Regions from separate parts of the Bifidobacterium sp. SO4 genome, predicted to be linked through region 3. Evidence: riboswitches for the same ligand, from Rfam matches in the RefSeq annotation. Region 3 holds a riboswitch; each other region holds the start of a gene.
What was found. Region 3 has a riboswitch for thiamine pyrophosphate ahead of JS536_RS11175 (hydroxyethylthiazole kinase). Riboswitches for the same ligand answer to the same signal wherever they lie in the genome.
Positions count from the first base shown of each region.

Region 1: linked by a shared signal. The riboswitch ahead of thiS (sulfur carrier protein ThiS) and the one ahead of JS536_RS11175 (hydroxyethylthiazole kinase) in region 3 are both predicted to bind thiamine pyrophosphate.
Region 2: linked by a shared signal. The riboswitch ahead of JS536_RS02805 (class I SAM-dependent methyltransferase) and the one ahead of JS536_RS11175 (hydroxyethylthiazole kinase) in region 3 are both predicted to bind thiamine pyrophosphate.

Region 1 is NZ_JAFEJP010000012.1:41,696-48,988, forward strand. Features, by position in the region: partial or broken gene JS536_RS08475 (HsdR family type I site-specific deoxyribonuclease) at 1-1,653, shown strand, start outside; gene argH (argininosuccinate lyase) at 1,719-3,191, shown strand; TPP riboswitch at 3,436-3,536, shown strand; gene thiS (sulfur carrier protein ThiS) at 3,711-3,905, shown strand; gene JS536_RS08490 (thiazole synthase) at 4,061-4,927, shown strand; gene thiF (thiazole biosynthesis adenylyltransferase ThiF) at 5,037-5,846, shown strand; gene JS536_RS08500 (rhodanese-like domain-containing protein) at 5,943-6,302, shown strand; gene JS536_RS08505 (HD domain-containing protein) at 6,464-7,009, shown strand; gene JS536_RS08510 (putative ABC transporter permease) at 7,000-7,293, shown strand, end outside.
Region 2 is NZ_JAFEJP010000002.1:319,602-326,894, forward strand. Features, by position in the region: gene JS536_RS02785 (exo-alpha-(1->6)-L-arabinopyranosidase) at 1-43, shown strand, start outside; gene JS536_RS02790 (MarR family transcriptional regulator) at 280-753, shown strand; gene JS536_RS02795 (ABC transporter ATP-binding protein) at 750-2,675, shown strand; gene JS536_RS02800 (ABC transporter ATP-binding protein) at 2,672-4,687, shown strand; gene JS536_RS02805 (class I SAM-dependent methyltransferase) at 4,853-5,581, opposite strand; TPP riboswitch at 5,737-5,829, opposite strand; gene JS536_RS02810 (ATP-binding cassette domain-containing protein) at 6,117-6,869, shown strand; gene JS536_RS02815 (ABC transporter permease) at 6,866-7,293, shown strand, end outside.
Region 3 is NZ_JAFEJP010000022.1:22,606-29,898, reverse strand. Features, by position in the region: gene thiD (bifunctional hydroxymethylpyrimidine kinase/phosphomethylpyrimidine kinase) at 57-851, opposite strand; gene thiC (phosphomethylpyrimidine synthase ThiC) at 888-3,635, opposite strand; gene JS536_RS11175 (hydroxyethylthiazole kinase) at 3,773-4,696, opposite strand; TPP riboswitch at 4,688-4,795, opposite strand; gene JS536_RS11170 (C1 family peptidase) at 5,082-6,494, shown strand; gene JS536_RS11165 (glycine--tRNA ligase) at 6,594-7,293, shown strand, end outside.

The sequences.
Region 1 (7,293 bases), on a different contig from region 3:
AAAGCCAAGGTATACGAGCACTACATGGACAAGTCGCAGATCCCCATGGGCTCCGAGGTCGATGCTGATGGCAGCCGCGGCACCAGCATCGAGGGATTCCTTGGCCGGGAACAGTATGGCATCGGAACCGAGCATGAGACCATGGTGGTCAAGGACATACTCGAACAGTTCCCTGTGCTCAGCCATGGTAGGAAATTCCACGCGATGCTTGCCACCAGCTCCATACCGGAGGCCATCAGCTATTACCACCTGTTCAAGGAACAGGCGCCTGAGATGCGCGTAACCGCGCTGTTCGACCCCAACATCGACAACAATGCCGGCGCCACCATGAAAGGCGACGCGCTCGCCGAAATCATGACCGACTACAACGCAGCGTACGGCAAGCATTTCGGCATTGTGGACTGGCCGGCCATGAAGAAGGACATTTCTTCGAGGCTTTCGCATAAAGATCCTTATGTCGGCATCGATTCGAACCGGGAACAGCGTCTTGACTTGCTGATCGTGGTCGACCAGATGCTCACGGGCTTCGACTCCAAATGGGTGAACACGCTGTATCTGGATAAGGTCATCGAATACGAGAGCATTATTCAGGCGTTCAGTCGCACCAACCGACTGTTCGGACCGGACAAGCCGTTCGGCACTATTCGCTATTACCGCAAACCGCATACGATGCGCGAGAACATCAAGGCCGCGGTCAAACTGTATTCAGGGGACCGGCCGCTTGATCTGTTCGTACAGAAGCTGCCGGAGAATGTCCGGGCGATGGACGAACGCTTTGCGGAAATTCAAGAGGTGTTCAAATCATCCGGTGCGAGTGATTTGGCTCGACTGCCGGAGTCGGTGGAATCGAAGCGCAAGTTCGCCAAGGAATTCGTGGAACTGAACAAGGCGTTGGAAGCCGCCAAAGTACAGGGTTTCACTTGGGATCATCCGACGTTTGAGTGCGTCGATGACGATGGCGTGGCCACCACTGTGCAGCCATCGATCGATGAACGTTCCTACCTGATTCTTGCTCAGCGCTATAAGGAATTGTTCGACGATAACGATTCCGCCGATCAGGACAATGACAATACTGAAGCGCCATATGATTTGGAAGGCTATCTCACCGAGATTGACACTGGTCTGATCGATACCGATTACATGAATGCCAACTTCGTGAAATGGCTGAAGGCGCTGCAAGAGCAGAGCCCTGAGCTGCAGTCCGCATCCGAGGAACTGCATCGTTCCTTTGCCGCGCTTTCAGCGGACGAACAGCGTCTGGCCGAACTGTTCCTGCACGATGTGGAACGTGGCGATGTGACCGTGGAAGAGGGCATGTCGTTGCGAGAGTACATCACCCGGTATGCGCGACGAGAAAAAGACGAGCAAATCGACAAGCTCGTTGACGCGACCGGGGTCGATCGGTCTCTGGTGGAGGAGATGCTGGCGCTTAAACTTAGTGAAGCGAATATCAATGAATATGACAGGCTCGGTAAGCTGAAAGCCACCATTGACGAGGCGCGGGCGCAGCATTATCTTGAAGCGAAAGAGGGCATGCCCCTAAAGCGTTTCAAGGTGAACATGTTGGCTTCCAAGCTGCTGAAGGACTTTATCCTCAAAGGCGGCTACGACATCGACTCGGACGCGGCGGATGATGATGTAGCCGCGCGCTGATAGCCTTGCTTGCAGCTGATAATAGAGCTTTGCGGAGCTTCTTGGATTTTATTAAGGAGTGATTCATGCCTGAAAACAACGAACATCTGGCCCTGTGGGGCGGCCGCTTCACGTCCGGCCCGTCCGCCGAGCTGGCCCGCCTGTCCAAGTCCACCCAGTTCGATTGGCGTCTGGCCGACGACGACATCGCCGGCTCCCGCGCCCACGCCCGCGCGCTCGGCCGCGCCGGTCTCCTGACCGCCGACGAGCTGCAGCGTATGGAGGACGCGCTCGACACCCTGCAGCGTCACGTGGACGACGGCTCCTTCGCCCCGATTGAAGACGACGAGGACGAGGCCACCGCGCTCGAACGCGGCCTTATCGACATCGCCGGCGACGAGCTCGGCGGCAAGCTGCGTGCCGGCCGCTCCCGCAACGACCAGATCGCCTGCCTGATCCGTATTTGGCTGCGCCGTCACTCCCGCGTGATCGCCGGCCTGCTGCTCGACCTCGTCAACGCACTGATCGAACAGTCCGAGAAGGCCGGACGCACCGTGATGCCGGGCCGCACCCACATGCAGCACGCCCAGCCGGTGCTGCTGGCCCACCAGCTCATGGCCCACGCCTGGCCGCTCATCCGCGACGTGCAGCGCCTCATCGACTGGGACAAGCGCATCAACGCCTCCCCGTACGGCTCCGGCGCTCTGGCCGGCAACACCCTGGGTCTCGACCCGGAGGCCGTGGCCCGCGAGCTCGGCTTCTCCCGCGTGACCGACAACTCCATCGATGGCACCGCAGCCCGCGACCTCGTGGCCGAGTTCGCGTTCGTGGCCGCCATGACCGGCGTGGACATCTCCCGCCTCTCGGAGGAGATCATCATCTGGAACACGCAGGAGTTCGCGTTCGTCAAGCTGGACGACGCCTACTCCACCGGCTCCTCGATCATGCCGCAGAAGAAGAACCCGGACATCGCCGAGCTGGCCCGCGGCAAGTCCGGCCGTCTCATCGGCGACCTGACCGGCCTGCTAGCCACCCTCAAGGGCCTGCCCACCGCCTACGCCCGTGACCTGCAGGAGGACAAGGAGGCCGTGTTCGACCAGGTCGACACGCTCGAGGTGCTGCTGCCCGCCTTTACCGGCATGGTCCGTACGATGCACTTCGACGCCGACCGTCTTGAGGCCGAGGCGCCGACCGGCTTCGCGCTCGCCACCGACATCGCCGAGTGGCTGGTCAAGAACGGCGTGCCGTTCCGCCATGCCCACGAGCTTTCCGGCGCATGCGTCAAGATCGCCGAGGGCCGCGGCCAGGAGCTGTGGGACCTGACCGACCAGGACTTCATCGACACCTTCGCCGCGTTCCTGCCGGCCGACGTGGCCCCGGGCGTGCGCGAGGTGCTTTCCAGCCATGGCTCGGTCGACTCCCGCAACGGCAAGGGCGGCACCGCCTACGGCCGCGTGCGTGAGCAGATCGCCGACGCCAAGGCCCAGGTCGAGGAGCTCAAGCTCTTCCCGGCCTCCACCTCGGACGGCTCCGCCTACAAGGCCCCCGGCACGTTCTGATGCCATGCTTCGAAAATAACGATCACTGAGCGTGCGTCAGTGATCGTTATTTTCGAAATGAGGCTTGATTTCGTGAAAAGCGATCACTGACAGGCGCTCAGTGATCGCTTTTCATGAAATATGGGCTTATTTCGAAAAGTGACGCGATAGGTGGGGCGACAAGGTAATGGAACGTCATCCCGAAATGGCAGCTCGTCGATTCGGCATTGTCGAGCGTTGTCATACATCGCACCTACACTGGGGTACCGTAACGAACGGGAGCCGCAAGGCTGAGAGGAAGCGAAGCTTCGACCGGGGAACTTGACGCGGGTCATGCCGCCGTAAGGAATCGTTGTCCGAAGATTTGTCGGGTTCTCCACCGCAGTTCGTACGCATAATTCAGCCGTGTGCGGCTTGCGTGGTGTAGCCAATGCGCCATCGGGTCATGCACGGTCGCATGACTGGGTTCATGAATGGGCGCACCACTTAAGGTACGGTTCGTTTCGTGCGCCCTTTTTTAGTATTCGGAAGGGAGCTCAAATGCAGGTCAACGGAGAGCAGGTCACGCTCGAGGCGCCGGTCAGCGTCGCCGACTACCTCAAAGCGCACGGATTCCGCGCCGAGCGTGTGGCCATCGAACTCAACGGCGAGATCATCCCGCGTGAGAAGCGCGCCGAGGCCATGCTGGACGACCAGTGCGTGATGGAGATCGTGCAGTTCGTCCAGGGCGGCTGAGCGACCGTACAACATATGGCTCCCCCTCTCTGAGGGGAGCTGGCCGCGAAGCGGACTGAGGGGAGTCCGAAAGCAGCCATTCGGTTGTATTGCTCCCCTCAGTCACTTCGTGACAGCTCCCCTCAGAGAGGGGCGGATATGAAAGGAAAACAACCATGAACATCAATCCGGTTACCGAAGCATCCGTCGAGGCGACGCCGTTGCCGCCGCAACCCGCCGTCGTCAACCCCGTGGGCACCGCCGCCCCCATGCTGCCGGTGGAGGACAAGCCGCTCAACCTCGGCGGCCACGAATTCCAGTCGCGCTTCATCCTGGGTTCCGGCCGCTACGACCTGAACCTCATCAAGGCCACGGTCGAGCATGCCGGCACGCAGATCGTCACGATGGCGCTGCGCCGCGCCCAGACCACCGAGAACAGCGTGCTCGACTACATCCCCGAGGGCATCACGCTGCTGCCGAACACGTCCGGCGCGCGCAACGCCGAGGAGGCCGTGCGTATCGCCCGACTGGCCCGCGAGGTGTGCCACACCGACTTCGTCAAGGTGGAGATTGAGCACGAGACCAAGTACCTCCTGCCGGACAACGCCGAAACCATCCGCGCCACCGAGATGCTGGCCAAGGAAGGCTTCGTGGTCATGCCCTACATGTTCCCGGACCCGATCGCGGCCCGCCAGCTCGAGGAGGCCGGCGCCGCAGCCGTCATGCCGCTCGGCTCGCTCATCGGCTCCAACATGGGCCTGAGGATGCGCGATTTCATCGAGATCATCATCGCCAACGCGCACGTGCCGGTGATCATCGACGCCGGCATCGGCCGCCCGAGCCAGGCATGCGACGCCATGGAGATGGGCGCGGACGCCGTCATGGCCTACACCGCCGTGGCCTCCGCCGGCAACATCCCGCTCATGGCCGAGGCGTTCAAGAACGCCATTAACGCCGGTCGCGCGGCCTACCTGTCCGGCCTCGGCAAGGTGACCGAGGGCCAGGCGGTGCCATCCAGCCCGACCACCGGATACCTGCACTGACGAAACCGCCGCCGCAGTTGGCTGAGGGGAGTGGTGAGGCCTATTCGGCCGGGACTCCTCTCAGCCACCTGTGGTGAGCTCCCTTCCAAGAGGGTTAAGGAGAAGCAACATGGCATTCACGGACGAACAGCTTGAACGGTACGCGCGCCACCTCATCCTCAAGGGTGTCGGCGTCAAAGGGCAGAAGCGGCTGCTGGCCTCCAGCGTGCTCATCATCGGCGCGGGCGGCCTCGGCTCGCCGGCGGCGCTGTATCTTGCGGCGGCCGGCGTGGGCCGCATCGGCCTGGTGGACGGCGACGTGGTGGACCTGAGCAACCTGCAACGCCAGATCATCCACACCACGGCCCGCGTGGGGGAGCCCAAGGTGGAGTCGGCCGCGGAGGCCATCCGCGAGCTCAACCCGGACGTCACCGTGGAGACCCATCACGAACTGGTGAGCGTCGGCAACATCGCCGAACTTATCGCCCCATATGATCTGGTGCTGGATGCCACGGACAACTTCGCCGCGAAGTTCCTCATCAACGACGCCTGCGTGCTGGCCGGCAAGCCGTTCATCCACGCTGGCGTGGTGGGCTTTGCGGGCCAGGTTATGGACGTGGTGCCAGGCGCGGGCCCCTGCTACCGCTGCATCTTCCGCGACATGCCGGCCGCCGGCGAGATCCCGACCTGCAAGGAGGCCGGTGTGCTCGGCGCGGTGGTGGGCGTGATCGGCAGCCTGCAGGCCACCGAAGCGGCCAAGCTCATCGTGGGAGTAGGGGAGCCGCTGGTGGGCCGCATGCTCACCGTGGACGCGCTGACCATGAACATCCGCCGTGTACCGCTGCCGAAGCATGTGCCGGACTGCCCGGTATGCGGCGATAACCCGACCATCACTGCCCTCGACCCGGCCAACTACGTGCAGCCGGCCTGCGCGATCTGATTCGGGCCCGCCGCAGTCGGCGAACCATGCCATGCGTCCGTTGCGTTGGGTGAGCCCAGCCAACGGATGCCCAGGAGACCATGAAGGGGATTGATTATGACCATTGCCGTGCGCATCGGTAAGGATGCGGAGGAGACCGACGAGCCGTCGTTCGGGCGCATCACGCCGGAGGAGTTCGCCGCGCTGGATCCCGACACGGTCACGTTGCTCGACCTGCGCGAGCCGGCCGACGTGGCCGCGCATCCGGTAGAAGGCGCCATCAACGCGCCGCTCGACCCGCTGGCCCACGTACTGAGGACCGTGCCGAAGGACCGGAAGGTCGTGGTCTACTGCGCCGAAGGCTGGTGGAGCGAGGAAGTGGCGGAGATCCTCGCCGACCGCGGCTACGAGGTGGCCAGCCTGATCGGCGGATTCCGCGCCTACCAGCAGTACCTCGACGGGCAGGCCGCTCGGTAGCAACAACCTTGGCTCCCTTCTCTGAGGGGAGCTGTCCGCGAAGCGGACTGAGGGGAGCCAAGATAAGACCAATCATCCCCGCGGATGAGGCCGGGCGTTCGGCGTGCGTCCTACAATCGGCACCGTAGAAACAGACAGTCGATTGTGAGGAGTCCGGAACCGTGGGACGTCTGCTCACCCGTACGCAGATCCAACGACTCGTGGCCAAGCACGGCCGCGACGTCATCGAACATGACCACATGCAGATCGAACGCTGCTGCTACCAGCACGGCAACGTGACCACCTTCGCTCATTCCGTGCGCGTGGCGTGCCTGGCCGTCTGGCTGGCCGACCGCGCCCACCTGTGGCATCGCGTGGACCTGCGTTCGCTCATCCGCGCCGCCCTCCTGCACGACTACTTCCTGTACGACTGGCACGATTGGGACAACGGCGAGCACCGCTGGCACGGCTTCACGCACGGCCATGCCGCCCTGCGCAACGCCCTGAGGGACTTCACCCTCAATGACATCGAACGCGACAGCATCGAAAAGCACATGTTCCCGATGACCCCGGTGCCGCCGGCCTACATCGAAGGCTACCTGGTCACCCTCGCGGACAAGATCTCCGCCACCCGCGAGACGTTCTCCCGCGGCCGCTTCCACAAGAAGGCCCTGCCCGCTCGCGCGCCGCTGCCCGAAATCGGAGCCGGAGCCCGCCGATGCCGCTGATCGTCGAGTACCTGTTCCTCTGGTTCATCTTCTACAGCTTCGCCGGCTGGGTCTATGAGTCGATTCTCGTCTCCTGTCAGGAGCGCCGTTGGGTGAACCGCGGCTTCCTCAACGGCCCGCTGTGCCCGATCTACGGCACCGGCGCGGTGACCGGCGTGGTGGTGTTCGGCGATATGCGCGATCCGCTGGTCATCTTCCTCATTTCGATGATCGGCGCTTCGATCCTCGAATACGTCACCTCCTGGGCCATGGAGCAGCTGTTCCACGCCCGCTGGTGGGACTAC
Region 2 (7,293 bases), on a different contig from region 3:
CACCTCCTACCTGCTCGACGAATACGCCAAGCTGACGAAGTAGTGTGTCGGCCGCGTAATCGGCATGACGTGTAAATCCGGCTCCCCTCCCCGAGGGGAGCCTAAGTCATATCCGAGGCATCCTGTCCTCGCGGCTCGCCTGCGACCACCCGCGACACGCCGATTGTTGTATCTGCAACTGTTGTATGCGGTACCTATTATCATTTTTCGTTGCATATACAACAGTTGCAGGTGCGACGTATATGTCAAAACAGTCGGGCAATCGAATGGGGGAGCGATATGGATCATCATGCCCTCAGCGTCGAAATGCGCTCACTGAGCAAGGCCGTGGATCGGTATCTGGGCGAAAGCATGCCGGAGTCGGCCCGTATGGCCACCGGCGGCAACGCCCATATCATCATTTTCCTGGCGCGCAACCGTGACCGCGATGTCTATCAGCACACCATAGAGCAGAAGTTCTGCATCACACGTTCCACCGCGTCGCGCGTATTGACGCTTATGGAGAAGAAGGGGCTGATCGTGCGCGAGCCGGTCGCCCATGATGCCAGGCTCAAGCGCATCGTGCTCACCGACAAGGCGGACGCCATCGTGGCCGATCTCAAAGCGAACGGCGAGCGCGTCGAAAAGATGCTGCTCAAGGGACTCACCGCCGAGGAACAGGCGGCCATGCGTGATTACGTCAGACGCATGCGGGCGAACATCGACGCCGCACAACGGGAATACGAACAAGACATGAAGGAGGAGAGCAAATGAGCGATACGACCGACAAGGTCGGCGAGAACAACATCGTCGCCACCGAAACGGCGATCGAACAGTCGCGCAAAGCCACCGAGCCGGACCGGCCGAAGCACGTCATCCGCACGCTGGGCAAGTCCATGCGCGAGTACACCAAGGAAAGCTGGCTGGCCCCGCTGTTCGTGACCATCGAAAGCATCCTGGAAATCGTGATCCCCACGGTCATGGCCGCGCTCATCGACCAGGGCATCACCGACGGCAGCATGCCGGCCATCGTCAAGTTCGGCCTGATCCTGCTGGCCTGCTCGCTGATTTCGCTGGCCTGCGGCTTCCTGGCCGGAAAGTTCGCCGCCATCGCGGCCGCCGGCTTCGCGAAGAACCTGCGTCACGACCAGTTCGAGAAGGTGCAGGGCTTCAGCTTCACCAACATCGACCGCTTCTCCACCGGCTCGATCATCACGCGACTGACCACCGACGTGACCAACCTGCAGAACGCCTACGCCATGATGATCCGCATGGGCGTGCGCGCCCCGATCATGGTCGTGGTGGCCTGGATCTTCTCCTTCCGCATCAGCCCGTCCATCTCGATGGTGTTCCTGGCCTGCATCCCGATCCTGGGCCTGGGCCTGTGCGGCCTGGCGGTGCTGGTGCACCCGGTGTTCGAGCGCGTGTTCCACACGTACGACGCGCTCAACAACGTGGTGGACGAGAACCTGCAGGGCATCCGCGTGGTGAAGTCCTACAACCGCGAATCCTTCGAGATCTCCAAGTTCGACCGCATCTCCAAGCGCATCTTCAAGGACTTCACGCTCGCCGAGCGCATCATGAGCTTCAACAGCCCGATCATGATGTTCTGCATCTACGGCTCCATGATCCTCATCTCCTGGATGGGTGCCCAGCAGATCGTCGCCTCCGGCAACAACGCCGCGATGGGCCTGACCACCGGCGACCTGACCGCACTGGTCACCTACGCCATGCAGATCCTCATGTCCATGATGATGCTTTCGATGATCTTCGTCATGTTCATCATCTCCCAGGCCTCCGCCGAGCGTATCTGCCAGGTGCTGCAGGAGCAGAGCACCGTGACGGACCCGGCCAATCCGGTCGACTACGTGGCGGACGGCTCCATCGAATTCGACCACGTCACCTTCCGCTACTCGGACAACTCCGAGAAGCCGGTGCTTGACGATATCGACCTCAAGATCGCCTCCGGCATGACCGTGGGCATCGTGGGCGGCACCGGTTCCGCCAAGTCCTCGCTGGTCCAGCTGGTCCCGCGCCTGTACGACGTTTCCGCCGGAACGCTCAAGGTCGGCGGCCGCGACGTGCGCGACTACGATCTGGAGGTCCTGCGCGACCAGGTGGCCATGGTGCTCCAGAAGAACGTGCTGTTCTCCGGTACCATTGCCGAGAACCTGCGCTGGGGCAACCCGGAGGCCACGGACGAGGAGATCCGCCACGCCTGCCAGCTCGCGCAGGCCGACGGCTTCATCCAGGAGTTCCCGGACAAGTACGACACGTACATCGAACAGGGCGGCACCAACGTCTCCGGTGGCCAGCGCCAGCGCCTGTGCATCGCCCGCGCGCTGCTCAAGAAGCCGAAGATCCTGATCCTGGACGACTCCACCTCCGCCGTGGACACCAAGACCGACCAGCTGATCCGCGCCGCGTTCCACCACGAGATCCCGGACACCACCAAGATCATCATCGCCCAGCGCGTGGCCTCGGTGCAGGAATCGGACATGATCCTCGTGATGGACGAGGGCCGCATCATGGCCCGCGGCACGCATGAGGAGCTGCTCGCCACCTGCGACGAATACCGGTCCATCTACGAATCCCAGACCAAGAACACCGCCGCCGGCCAGGCCGAGCTCGAACAGGCCGCGGCACGCGAGGCCGCAGCCGTGCGCGGCGCCGAACAGGAAGGAGAGGCACGATGAGCGAGAAGCAGAACTTCAAGGACCGCAAGCCCGCCATGGGCAAGCCGGCTCCCGGCACCACCAAGCGCATCTTCGGCTACATCCTGCAATACAAGTGGCGCGTGACCGCCATCGTGGTCTGCATCCTCGTGGGAGCCGCCGCGCAGGCCGGCTCCGCGCTGTTCCTCCAGTCCCTCATCGACACGTACATCCTGCCGATGGTGGGTGCCAAGAACCCCGACTGGGGTCCGCTGCTGCGTGCGATCACGCTCATGGGATGCCTGTACCTTGCCGGCATCGTGGCGAGCTGGCTGTGGCAGTGGCTCATCGTCACCGTCGAGCAGGGCACGCTCAAGAAGATCCGCGATGACATGTTCGCCCACCAGCAGCACCTGCCGATCCGCTACTTCGACACCAACGAGCACGGCGACATCATGAGCCGCTACACCAACGACACCGATACGCTGCGCCAGGCCATCAGCCAGTCGTTCCCGCAGATGTTCGCCTCGCTGATCTCGGCGATCGCGGCCGTCATCTCCATGCTGTGGCTCTCCGTGCCGATCACCGTGTTCGTGCTGCTGTTCACCGTGCTGCTGTTCTTCATCGTGCGCAAGGTGGTCTCCCGTGCGGGCCGTTACTTCGTCAAGCAGCAGCAGTGGCTGGGCGACGTGAACGCCTTCGTGGAGGAGTCCGTGAACGGCCAGAAGGTCATCAAGGTCTTCAACCACGAGGATGCCACGCAGGACACCTTCGACAAGAAGAACCAGGAGCTGTTCGAGGCCTCCGCCGAAGCGAACACCTGGGGCAACGTCACCATGCCGATCGTGGGCAACATGGGCTACATGCTCTACATCCTGCTCGCCATCGTGGGCGGCGCCATGGCGCTCGCCGGCGTGGGCAACTTCGGCCTGTCCGGCTTCGGCTCGCTCACCCTCGGCACGCTGATCTCGCTGCTGACTCTCTCCCGTTCGTTCATCAACCCGCTCGGCCAGGTCTCCATGCAGCTCAACATGGTGATGATGGCGCTCGCCGGCGCTTCCCGCATCTTCGCGCTGATGGACGAGCCCGTGGAACAGGACGGCGGCACCGTGACGCTGGTGAACGTCGAACTCGGCGAGGACGGCCACACCATGACCGAAGTGGACCACGAGACCGGCCACTGGGCATGGAAGCGCGAGGCCGGCGACGACGGCACCCGTTCCCTCAAGGCCGCCGAAAAGCTGCGCGGTTCCGCCCGCGAGGTGGCCATCAAGGCCAAGGAACAGGCGATCACCTCGCCGGACGGCCGGTACACGCTGCTCAGGGGCGACGTGCGCTTCACCAACGTGACCTTCGGCTACAACCCGGACAAGCCGGTCCTGCACGACATCACCTGGTTCGCCAAGCCCGGCCAGAAGGTGGCGCTGGTCGGTGCGACCGGTGCCGGCAAGACCACGGTGACCAACCTCATCAACCGCTTCTACGACATCCAGGAAGGCCAGATCCTCTACGACGGCATCTCCGTGGCCGGCATCAGGAAGCCCGATCTGCGCCGCTCGCTGGGCATCGTGCTGCAGGACGTGAACCTGTTCACCGGCACCGTGATGGACAACATCCGCTACGGCCGCCTGAACGCCACGGACGAGGAGTGCATCGAGGCCGCCAAGCTGGTGAACGCGGACAGCTTCATCCGCATGCTGCCCAACGGCTACCAGACCGTGCTCGAGGGCGACGGTTCCGGTCTGTCCCAGGGCCAGCGCCAGCTCATCTCGATCGCCCGCGCCGCCGTGGCCGACCCGCCCGCGCTGATCCTCGACGAGGCCACGTCCTCCATCGACACCCGTACCGAGGAAGTGGTGCAGGCCGGCATGGACGCGCTGATGAAGGGCCGCACGGTCTTCGTGATTGCCCACCGCCTGTCCACCGTACGCAACTCCGATGTGATCATGGTCCTCGACCACGGCAACATCATCGAGCGCGGCTCCCACGACGAGCTCATCGCCCAGAAGGGCGAGTACTACCAGCTCTACACCGGAGCGGTGGAACTGGAGTAGCAGCGGTCCGAACGCCGTTTTCCGGCTCCCCTCCCTGAGGGGAGCTGTCAGCGAAGCTGACTGAGGGGAGCTGCGGCGAAACCTATGTATTTGCACATACAAAACGGGTTCCAACGATTCATTTCCGTTGGAACCCGTTTTGTGTTGCGTTTTATCCTCGCGCCGCTACTTCTCCGCCACGATGGCGACGTAGCCGCCCTTGGTGTAGCCCTCGGAGGGCTCCTCGACGCCGCGGTTGGTGTAGACCGGGTTGGCCACGAGCGTCTGAGCGTACTGCAGGTTCTTCAGGCCGAGCTGGTCGGTCAGGATGCCGATCTTCTCCTCGGTGGTGTGCCAGTACGCGGACTTCGCGAGCTCGATGGGGTAGGGGAGCTCGGGCATCGTGCCTTCGAGCTCGTGGCTGGAATAGCCGTCCTGCACGGAGGCGAGCAGGTACATGAGACCGTAGGCGCTCTCCTTCGGCACGTCGATGAGAACGAGCTTGCCGCCGCTTTTCAGCGCGTCGAGGCAGTTGCGGTATGCGACGGTCAGGTCGGGGATATAGCTGGAGCTGCCGTTGAAGTAGATCACGTCGTATGTGTCCGCGGGCAGGTCGGCGGTTTCGGCGGTGCCGATCTGCACTTCCATGCCGCGCTTGCGGGCGATGGCGGCCATGTCCTCGGACGGTTCCACGCCCTCGGTGACGGTCAGACCGTACTCGTCCTTCAGCGCCTTCTCGAACAGGCCGCTGCCGCAGCCGACGGACAGAATCCTGGCATCGGCGCCGTCTCCGGCGACACCGGCCAGGTCAAGGGAAAGCTTGAGCAGCTTGAGCTCGCTGAGGAACACGTTCTCGTTGGCGATGAACCAGCTGTCGTAGTCCGCTGCGTATCCGTCGAATTTGGCCTTGGTCATGGCGATTCCTTTACTCCGTGCGCTTCATGAGCGCGTCATGAAACACTTCGTGGGCTGTGCCGCGCGCATTCGTCGTGCGCGGCACAGCCCGTTATCGTTATTGCGGCCAGAGCATCGAAGGCGCCGGATCACCGCTTCGTAACCTCGGACCTTCGCGGAACAACACGTTGCTTCCCTACGCGAGCATTGCCTCACAGGTTCAAAGGGTCCCAAACGGTCTCAGCGAAATCGCTCCCCTAGCCGCATCCCAGTCTAGCCATGCCGGGCGCGATTGGGAAGGTTCCGGCTCCGGCCCCGAGTGTCGCAGGGCCGTCACCGCCACCTCGGAGATGTCACCCCGGAGCCGCCATCAGGGAACACCCTTACGGGGTGCGAAGCCTGAACGTCCGCACTAGACTTGCTGGAAAACGTGCGAGAAGGAAACATCGTCGCAATCCATCCGCGGTCCATTCCGCGGCATGATTCATGTGGCATGATTCCGCCGATCGCACCGACCGTCCGCCAACGGCGACGAACGAGAGAGAAGAAGGTGCGTGTGCCCCGACCCATCATCGAAGTGAGAAACCTGCGCAAGGAGTACCCCGTCGAGGACGAGACGGTGGTGGCGCTCGACCGCGTGAACCTCGCCATACCCCAGGGCCAGATCTGCTGCATCTTCGGCGAATCCGGCTCCGGCAAATCCACCCTGCTCAACCAGCTCGCCGGCATGGAGAAGCCCACGCGCGGCGGCGTGCGCATCGGGGGAGTGCCGGTCAGCAAGCTCAGCGAACGCGAACTCGCCGCCTTCCGGCAGAAGCATCTCGGATTCGTGTTCCAGTCGTACAACCTCCTGCCGAACCTCACGGCCGTGGAGAACGTGGCCATGCCGCTCATGTTCCGCGGCGTACCCAAGGACCAGCGCGAACGCGCGGCCCGTGGCGTCCTGAAGCGCGTGGGACTCGGCCATCGTCTCGGCCACTATCCCCGGCAGATGTCCGGCGGCCAGCAGCAGCGCGTCGGCATCGCCCGCGCGTTCGTGACCAAGCCGGAGGTGGTGTTCGCCGACGAGCCCACCGGCAACCTCGACTCCAAAACCAAGGCCGAGGTCATGGACATGATCTGCGCGTTCGCCCATGACTTCAACCAGACCATCGTGCTGGTCACGCATGATCCGCAGATGGCCTCCTACGCCGACCGCATCGTCACGCTGCTCGACGGCAAGATCGTCGACGACCGGCTCAACCAGCCCACATCATCCGCACAACCCATTATTCCGTCCACCCCAGCAGTTCAAGGAGCTGACCGATGAAGCACATCACCAACCGCACCCTCGCCGTCATCGTGGCGCTGTTCGCCACACTCGCACTGGCGCTCACCGTCATCTCCCTGCCGCACCCCGCCTACGCCGTGGACGAGGGTGGCGACTCCTCCCAAGGTGCGGACACCGCCCCCGTGGGCGGCCCGGTGCCGAACATCATCGTCACCAACTTCACGTACGGCGGCGAATCCGTGCCCGCCGGCTCCGATTTCAACCTGGACTTCACCTTCCAGAACATGGGACAGGTGGCCGTCTCGAACATGGTGATCACCGTGGACGGCGGCGAAAGCTTCGCCATCGCGGGCGGCACGAACACGTTCTACGTGGACTCGCTGTGGGCCGGATACGCCATGACTCAATCCGTGCCCATGCAGGCCCTGGCCTCCGCCAAGTCCGGCGCGCAACCCGTCACCGT
Region 3 (7,293 bases):
TATAAACGTGGGTGGCTCCCCTCGGAAAGCGAAGGGAGCCACCGATTACCGATGCGTCAGCGGTACTTCCAGAAGTGATCCATCGGACCGGAGCCCTGGCCCAGGTCCAGCATGGCCTTGAGCGCGCCGGTCAGGTACTTCTTGGCGTGCTTGATGGCCTTGGGCAGCGAGTCGCCCTGCGCCAGATAGGCGGCGATGGCGGAGCTCAGCGTGCAGCCGGTGCCGTGGGTGTTCGGGTTGTCGATGCGTTCGCCGTCGAACCAGGTCACGGTGCCGTCGGTCTCCACCAGCACGTCGTTGGCGTCCTCGGTGCCGTGTCCGCCCTTGACGAGCGCCGCGCAGCCGAACTTGTCCACGATGCGGCGGGCCGCGGCCTCCATGTCCTCCTGGTCGTGGATCAGCGTGTCCGTGAGCACCTCGGCCTCGGGGATGTTCGGCGTGACCACCGTGGCCATCGGGAACAGGCGGCCGGTCAGCGCGGCGATGGCGTCGTCGCTGATGAGCTTGGCGCCCGAAGTGGCCACCATCACCGGGTCGAGCACGATGTTCGTGGCGTGATGGGCGGTCAGACGGTCGGCGATGGTGTCGATGATGTCGGTCGCGGAGACCATGCCGATCTTCACGGCCAGCGGCGGGATGTCCTCGAAGACCATGTCAATCTGGTCGGCCAGGATTTCCGGCTTGGTGTCCTGGATGGAACGCACGCCGGTGGTGTTCTGCGCGGTGAGCGCGGTGATGGCGCTCATGCCGAACACGCCGCAGGCCATCATGGTTTTGAGATCGGCCTGCATGCCGGCGCCACCGGAGGAATCCGATCCGGAGATGGCGAGTACGGGCGGCAACGTGGACATGGTTCTTCCTTTCTTCCGTGTGAAGTCGGCTTTATGTTACTGCGCGCTCTGGTACAGCTTGGAGCCGCCCTCCTGGAACCTGCGGCTCATCTCGGCCATGCCGGCCTGGATGTCCTCGGCGGTGGCGGTGGCGCCGGCGGAAGCCGGGGTGCTCATCGCGCCGCGGGCCTCCTGCGCGGAGGGGATCTTTCCGGCGAGCGTATCGGCCACGAGCTGCTCCTGGGCCGCCGCGCCGCCGAACTGCTTGCGGATGTTCTGCGAGATGGCCATCGAGCAGAACTTCGGGCCGCACATCGAGCAGAAGTGCGCCATCTTGGCCGGTTCGGCGGGCAGGGTCTCGTCGTGGAAGGCGATGGCGGTGTCCGGATCGTAGGAGAGGTTGAACTGGTCGAGCCAACGGAACTCGAAGCGGGCCTTGGAGATGGCCAGGTCGCGGTCCTGCGCGTGCGGGTGGTGCTTGGCGATGTCCGCCGCGTGGCAGGCGATCTTGTAGGCGATCACGCCCTGCTTGACATCGTCCTTGTTCGGCAGACCGAGGTGCTCCTTCGGGGTCACGTAGCACAGCATGGCGGTGCCGTAGCGGGCGATCTCCACGCCGCCGATGGCGGAGGTGATGTGGTCGTAGCCCGGCGCGGTGTCCGTGGTCAGCGGGCCGAGCGTGTAGAACGGGGCGTCCTTGCAGATCGCCTTCTCCATCTCGATGTTCATGCGCACGGTGTCGAACGGGATGTGGCCCGGGCCCTCGATCATCACCTGCACGTCCTTGGCCCACGCGCGCTGGGTGAGCTCGCCCAGCGTCATGAGCTCGGCGAGCTGGGCCGCGTCGTTGGCGTCCGCGAGGGAGCCGGGGCGCAGGCCGTCGCCCAGCGAGAACGCCACGTCGTACTTGGCGAAGATGTCGCACAGCTCGTCGAAGTGCGTGTACAGGAAGCTCTCCTGATGGTGCTGCAGGCACCATTCGGCCATGATCGAACCGCCGCGGGAGACGATGCCGGTCACGCGGTTGGCGGTCAGCGGCACGAAGCGCAGCAGCACGCCGGCGTGGATGGTCATGTAATCCACGCCCTGCTCACACTGTTCGATCACGGTGTCGCGGAACAGCTCCCAGCTGAGCTTGGAGGCGTCGTCCTCGACCTTCTCGAGCGCCTGGTACATCGGCACGGTGCCGATCGGCACGGGGGAGTTCCTGAGGATCCACTCGCGCGTGGTGTGGATGTCGTTGCCGGTCGAAAGGTCCATGACCGTGTCGGCTCCCCACTTGGTGGCCCAGGTCAGCTTCTCCACCTCCTCGTCGATGGAGGAGGTCACGGCCGAGTTGCCCATGTTGGCGTTGAGCTTGGTCAGGAACGCGGATCCGATGATCATCGGCTCGGCTTCCGGATGGTTGATGTTGCACGGCATCACCGCGCGGCCGGCGGCGAGCTCCGAACGAACGAGTTCCACGTCGCAGTTCTCGCGTTCGGCCACGTACTTCATCTCGGGGGTCACGATGCCGTGGCGGGCGTACCACATCTGGGTCACCGGGTGGTCCTTGGCGCGCATCGGCTGGTGCGTGCGGCCACGCCATTCCTTGGTGGCGCGGCCGCGCTTGATGGCGCGCTTGCCGTCGTCCTCCAGGTTGCGAGCACGGCCCTCGTATTCCTCAACGTCGCCACGGTCCTTGATCCAGTCGAGACGCAGGGGCTTCAGGCCCTCCTTCGGATCGCACTTGGGGCCTTCGGTGTTGTAGTCGATGAACGGCGGGTTCGGTCCCACACCGGGCGTGTCCGAGAGCTTGATCTCGGTGTACGGCACCTCGAGGTCGTAGGAGCCGAACTGGTTCTCGAAATGCACGGGCTTGGTCTTGCGGATGTGCGCCTTGTCGCGCTGGGCCGAGCCGCGGGCGGCGATGTCCACGCGCTGCTGCTTGGCGAGCTTCTGCGCGGCCTTGGCCTCCTTGGCGTTGGTGAACCGCTTGTCGGCGGCCTCGCTGCCCGCCGGCGCGGTGCCCTCCTGGGCGGCCTGCGTGTCCGCCGCGGGGGAGTGGGTCACGATGCGCTTGGCATAGCCGTGCTTCGCTTCGCCGCGCACGGCCTTCCAGCCCTCGACCATCGCGCGGGTGGTCGTCTCGGGATCGTCGGCGCCGGCGATGGCGGAGACCGCGAACCAGCCTGCCGCCTTGGTGTGCGCCAGCATGTCCATGTCGGCCGCGGTCACGCCGCCGCCCACCACCACCGGGAAATCGCAGGCGGCGCAGATGGTGTCGATCTGCTTGGCGTCCAGCGTCTTGCCGGAACCGTCGTTGCCGCCTACGGAGGCCTCCGGCTTGGTGGTGGAGACGTGCAGCGGGCCGGCGCCGATGTAGTCGATGCAGCCGTCCGGCAGTTCGTTGATGAGCTTGACCAGCGCCTCGGTCTCGGCGGACAGGCCCACGATGGCGTCGTCGCCGAGCAATGCGCGGGCCTCGCGCGGCTCCATGTCGGTCTGGCCGATGTGCACGCCGTCCACCTTGATGCCCTTGCGACGGGCCTGCCAGACCACGTCCGCGCGGTCGTCGATCACGAAGGCCACGGAGTCGGACTTGTCGTTGTCCTCGATGATCTGGGCGATGTCCTGCGCCATCGCGGTCAGTTCGGAGGCGTCCGCGTGCTTGGCGCGCAGCTGCAGGAAGGTCGCGCCGCCGCGCAGTGCCTGGTCCACCACGTCGGTCAGCGGGCGGCCCTTGCAGTCCTCGGGGCCCACCACGAAGTACGCGGACAGGTCGAACGAGTCGCGCATGGATGCGTACGGGTATTCGTTGCTCATTGGTTGTTCCTTTGATTGGATAAATAGGAAGTCTGTATGGAATAGGAAATTGACGGTTTGGTGTGGCTCCCCTCAGTCACCTACGGTGACAGCTCCCCTCGGAGAGGGGAGCCTAGAAACTGCGGAAAGCAGTACGATCAGTAAGCCAGAATCTCCGAATCGGCCACCTGTTCGGGCGTGAGGTTCCACAGCGCATCCAGCAGATGCACCTGGAACGAGCCCGGCCCTTCGGCCTTGGCCTCGGCCGCTTCGGCGGCGCGGTTGTACAGCAGGGAGGCGGCCAGGGCGGCCGTCAACGGCTCGGCCACGGCCAGATACGTGGCGGTCACGCCGCCCAGCGAGCATCCCGCACCGGTGATCTTGGCCATCATCGCGCTGCCACCCGGCAGACGGTACGTCCGTTCGCCGTCGGTCACGAGGTCCACGGCGCCGGACACAGCCACGGCGGCCTTGTCTTCGGGCGCCGAATCCGCGAGGAAACGGGCCAGACGTTTCGCCGGTTCCACGGCCGCGTCCACCTCATCCACCGATTCCACGCCGGCCGGACGGCTCGTCTCGCCGTCGGCCGTGGCCAGGCCCCACATGTTCGTCAGGGCGATGATCTCCGAGGCATTGCCGCGCACGATGGTCGGGGGAGCGGCACGGAATGCACGCAGGATCTCGGTGCGGGTCTTGCCGATGCCGGCCGCCACCGGGTCGAGCACCCACTTGTGCCCGCTCTTATGGAACGCGCGTGCGATCTGCGGCAGTGCTTCCGCATAGAACGGCAGCAGCGTGCCCACGTTGATGTAGTCCGCGCCGGAGATGGAGGCCGTGTCGATCACGTCGTCCGGCAGGAAGCTCATGGCCGCCGTGCCGCCGGCCGCAAGCTGCGCGTTGGCCACCAGGTTGATGGTCACGAAGTTGGTGAACGACTGCGCCAGCGGCGTCCTGGCCTTGACATTGCGCACCGCCTGCGCGATGGAGGCCCGTAAAGCCGTCAGATCGGGCTTCCCGTCTGTATGCGTGCCGTCGTTCAGTTGATTGGATGTACCACAATGTACGTGCGAATCATCGCTCATATCACTGCTCCCTACGATGGTCTTAACCAACAGGTTCAAAGGGTCAGGCGCGAAGCCATTCTCAACCCGCCGTTGACGCGGGTCCCCCTGCATTACGCAGCCCAACGTATGCCCGAATCCAGACAATTTCGTCACAAAATCGCACGGAATCGTTGATTTGCGGCCATTGCCTCTGGCGCGTCGCGCGCCGCCGTGGTATTGGGCCGGCACTCAGGTTTTTGGCTCACCTCGATGAGGGGAGCTGGCCGCGAAGCGGACTGAGAGGAGACCGGCCGGATGGCTTTCGGCAATCATATGGCGTCGGGTCTCTCCTGCAGCCGCTCATCCCGCCCCGACCCGTGTAGGATGAAACCGTTTGCGTGAGCCCATCCACAGGGGAGGAACCATGACCGATCAATCCGCCGTCGATATCGAACAGATCAGGGACTATTCGCGCGCGTTCAACGCCGACCGCGCCAATCTCGTGGCCGCCAACGCCGCCGTCTCCACCGGCGTGCTCGCCGCCGCCACCGATTACCAGGGCCTGCGCGCCCTGCCGCGCGACTTCTCCATCGAGCTCAAGCAGGGTTCGATCACCAACCAGGAACGTTCCGGCCGTTGCTGGATGTTCGCGTCCCTGAACACCCTGCGCTACGAGCTCATGCACCGCTGGAACCTCGAGGACTTCGAGTTCTCCGAAATCTACCTATTCTTCTGGGACGCCATCGAGAAGTCCAACACCTATCTCGAGCATGTGCTGGAAACCCTGGATGAGCCCACCGATTCCCGCATCTTCGAAGTCATCAATGACGGCCCGTCCGACGACGGCGGCTGGTGGCAGATGTTCGCCGCGCTGGTGAACAAGTACGGCCTCGTGCCCAAGTCCGCCTACCCCGAATCCGCGAACTCCCGCGACTCGGACGCCTTCAAGCAGTACCTCAACACCAAGTTGCGCGAGTTTGCCGCCGATCTGCGCCGCCGTCACGAGGCTGGCGAGACATTGGACGCCCTGCGCGAGGCCAAGCGCGAGGACATGGCCACCGTCTACCGCATCTGCGCGATCGCGCTCGGCGAGCCGCCGGCGACGTTCGACTTCCTGGCCCGCGTCAAGGACGACGATGACGATAAGGACGGCGAGTCGGGCAAGGCCGGACAGTCCAAGCAGGAATCCGGCATGGACGAGCGCAGGCAGATCCGCGAAACCGGCATCACCCCGATGGAGTTCTACCGCAAGTACGTACCGGTGGACGTCAACGACTTCGTGACCATCTCCAACGCCCCGATGAAGCGCACCCCGTTCAACACGCGCTACCGCATCCGCTACACCGCGAACGTCATCGAGGCGGGCGACATGGAATTCGTCAACGTGCCGCTTGACGTGTTCAAGAAGGCCGCCGTGGACCAGCTCAAGGCCGGCCACCCGATCTGGTTCGCCTGCGACTGCATGCAGTTCGCGCTGCGCGGCGAGGGCGTCTTCGACCGCGACACCGTGCGCGTGGACCAGCTGTTCGGCACCGAATTCACGTTCGACAAGGCGGACGGCCTCGAATACGGCGACCGTCCCAGCAACCACGCGATGACCCTCACCGGCGTAAACCTGGATGACAACGGCAAGCCGGATCGCTGGAAGATCGAGAACAGCTGGGGCAAGGACAACGGCAAGGACGGCTACTATGTGGCCTCCGACGCCTGGTTCGACCAGTTCGTCACCGAAATCATCATCCGCAAGGACATGCTCGACGAGGCGACGCTCAAGCTCGCCCAGGCCGAACCGGTCGAGCTTGACCCCTGGCAGCCCCTCACCCGCCCCTGCCGCTGATTTTCGCAATTCCAGGGTATGGAAGGGATGTAGGGGAGTGCCGCTATCCTGAAGCGGTTGTAACCAAGTCCCCAAACCGTTCAAACCAGAAGGTGCATTGTGGCTCAATCCAAACTCGATGAAGTCGTATCCCTTGCGAAGCGTCGCGGCTTCGTGTTCCCCGCCGGCGAGATCTACGGCGGCACCCGTTCCGCTTGGGATTACGGTCCTCTCGGCGTCGCGCTGAAGGACAACATCAAGCGCGAATGGTGGCGTTCCATGGTCGTCACCCGCCCCGACGTGGTGGGCGTCGACACCTCCATCATCCTGCCGCCCGAGGTGTGGGTCGCTTCCGGCCACGTGAGCGTCTTCAACGATCCGCTCGTCGAGTGCCTCAACTGCCACAAGCGCAACCGTGCGGACAAGCTCGAGGAGTCCTACGCCGAGAAGCACGGCGACAAGATGCCCGAGAACGGCATGAAGGACATCGTCTGCCCGAACTGCGGCACCCGCGGCGAGTGGACCGAACCGCGCGACTTCAACATGATGCTGCGCACCCACCTGGGTCCGGTCGAGGACGAGAACAGCCTGCACTACCTGCGCCCGGAGACCGCCCAGGGCATCTTCGTGGACTTCAAGAACGTGATGACCTCCTCCCGTTCCAAGCCGCCGTTCGGCATCGCCAACATGGGCAAGTCCTTCCGTAACGAGATCACGCCCGGCAACTTCATCTTCCGCACCCGCGAGTTCGAGCAGATGGAGATGGAGTTCTTCGTGGCCCCCGGCACGGATGAGGAATGGCACCAGTATTGGATCGACG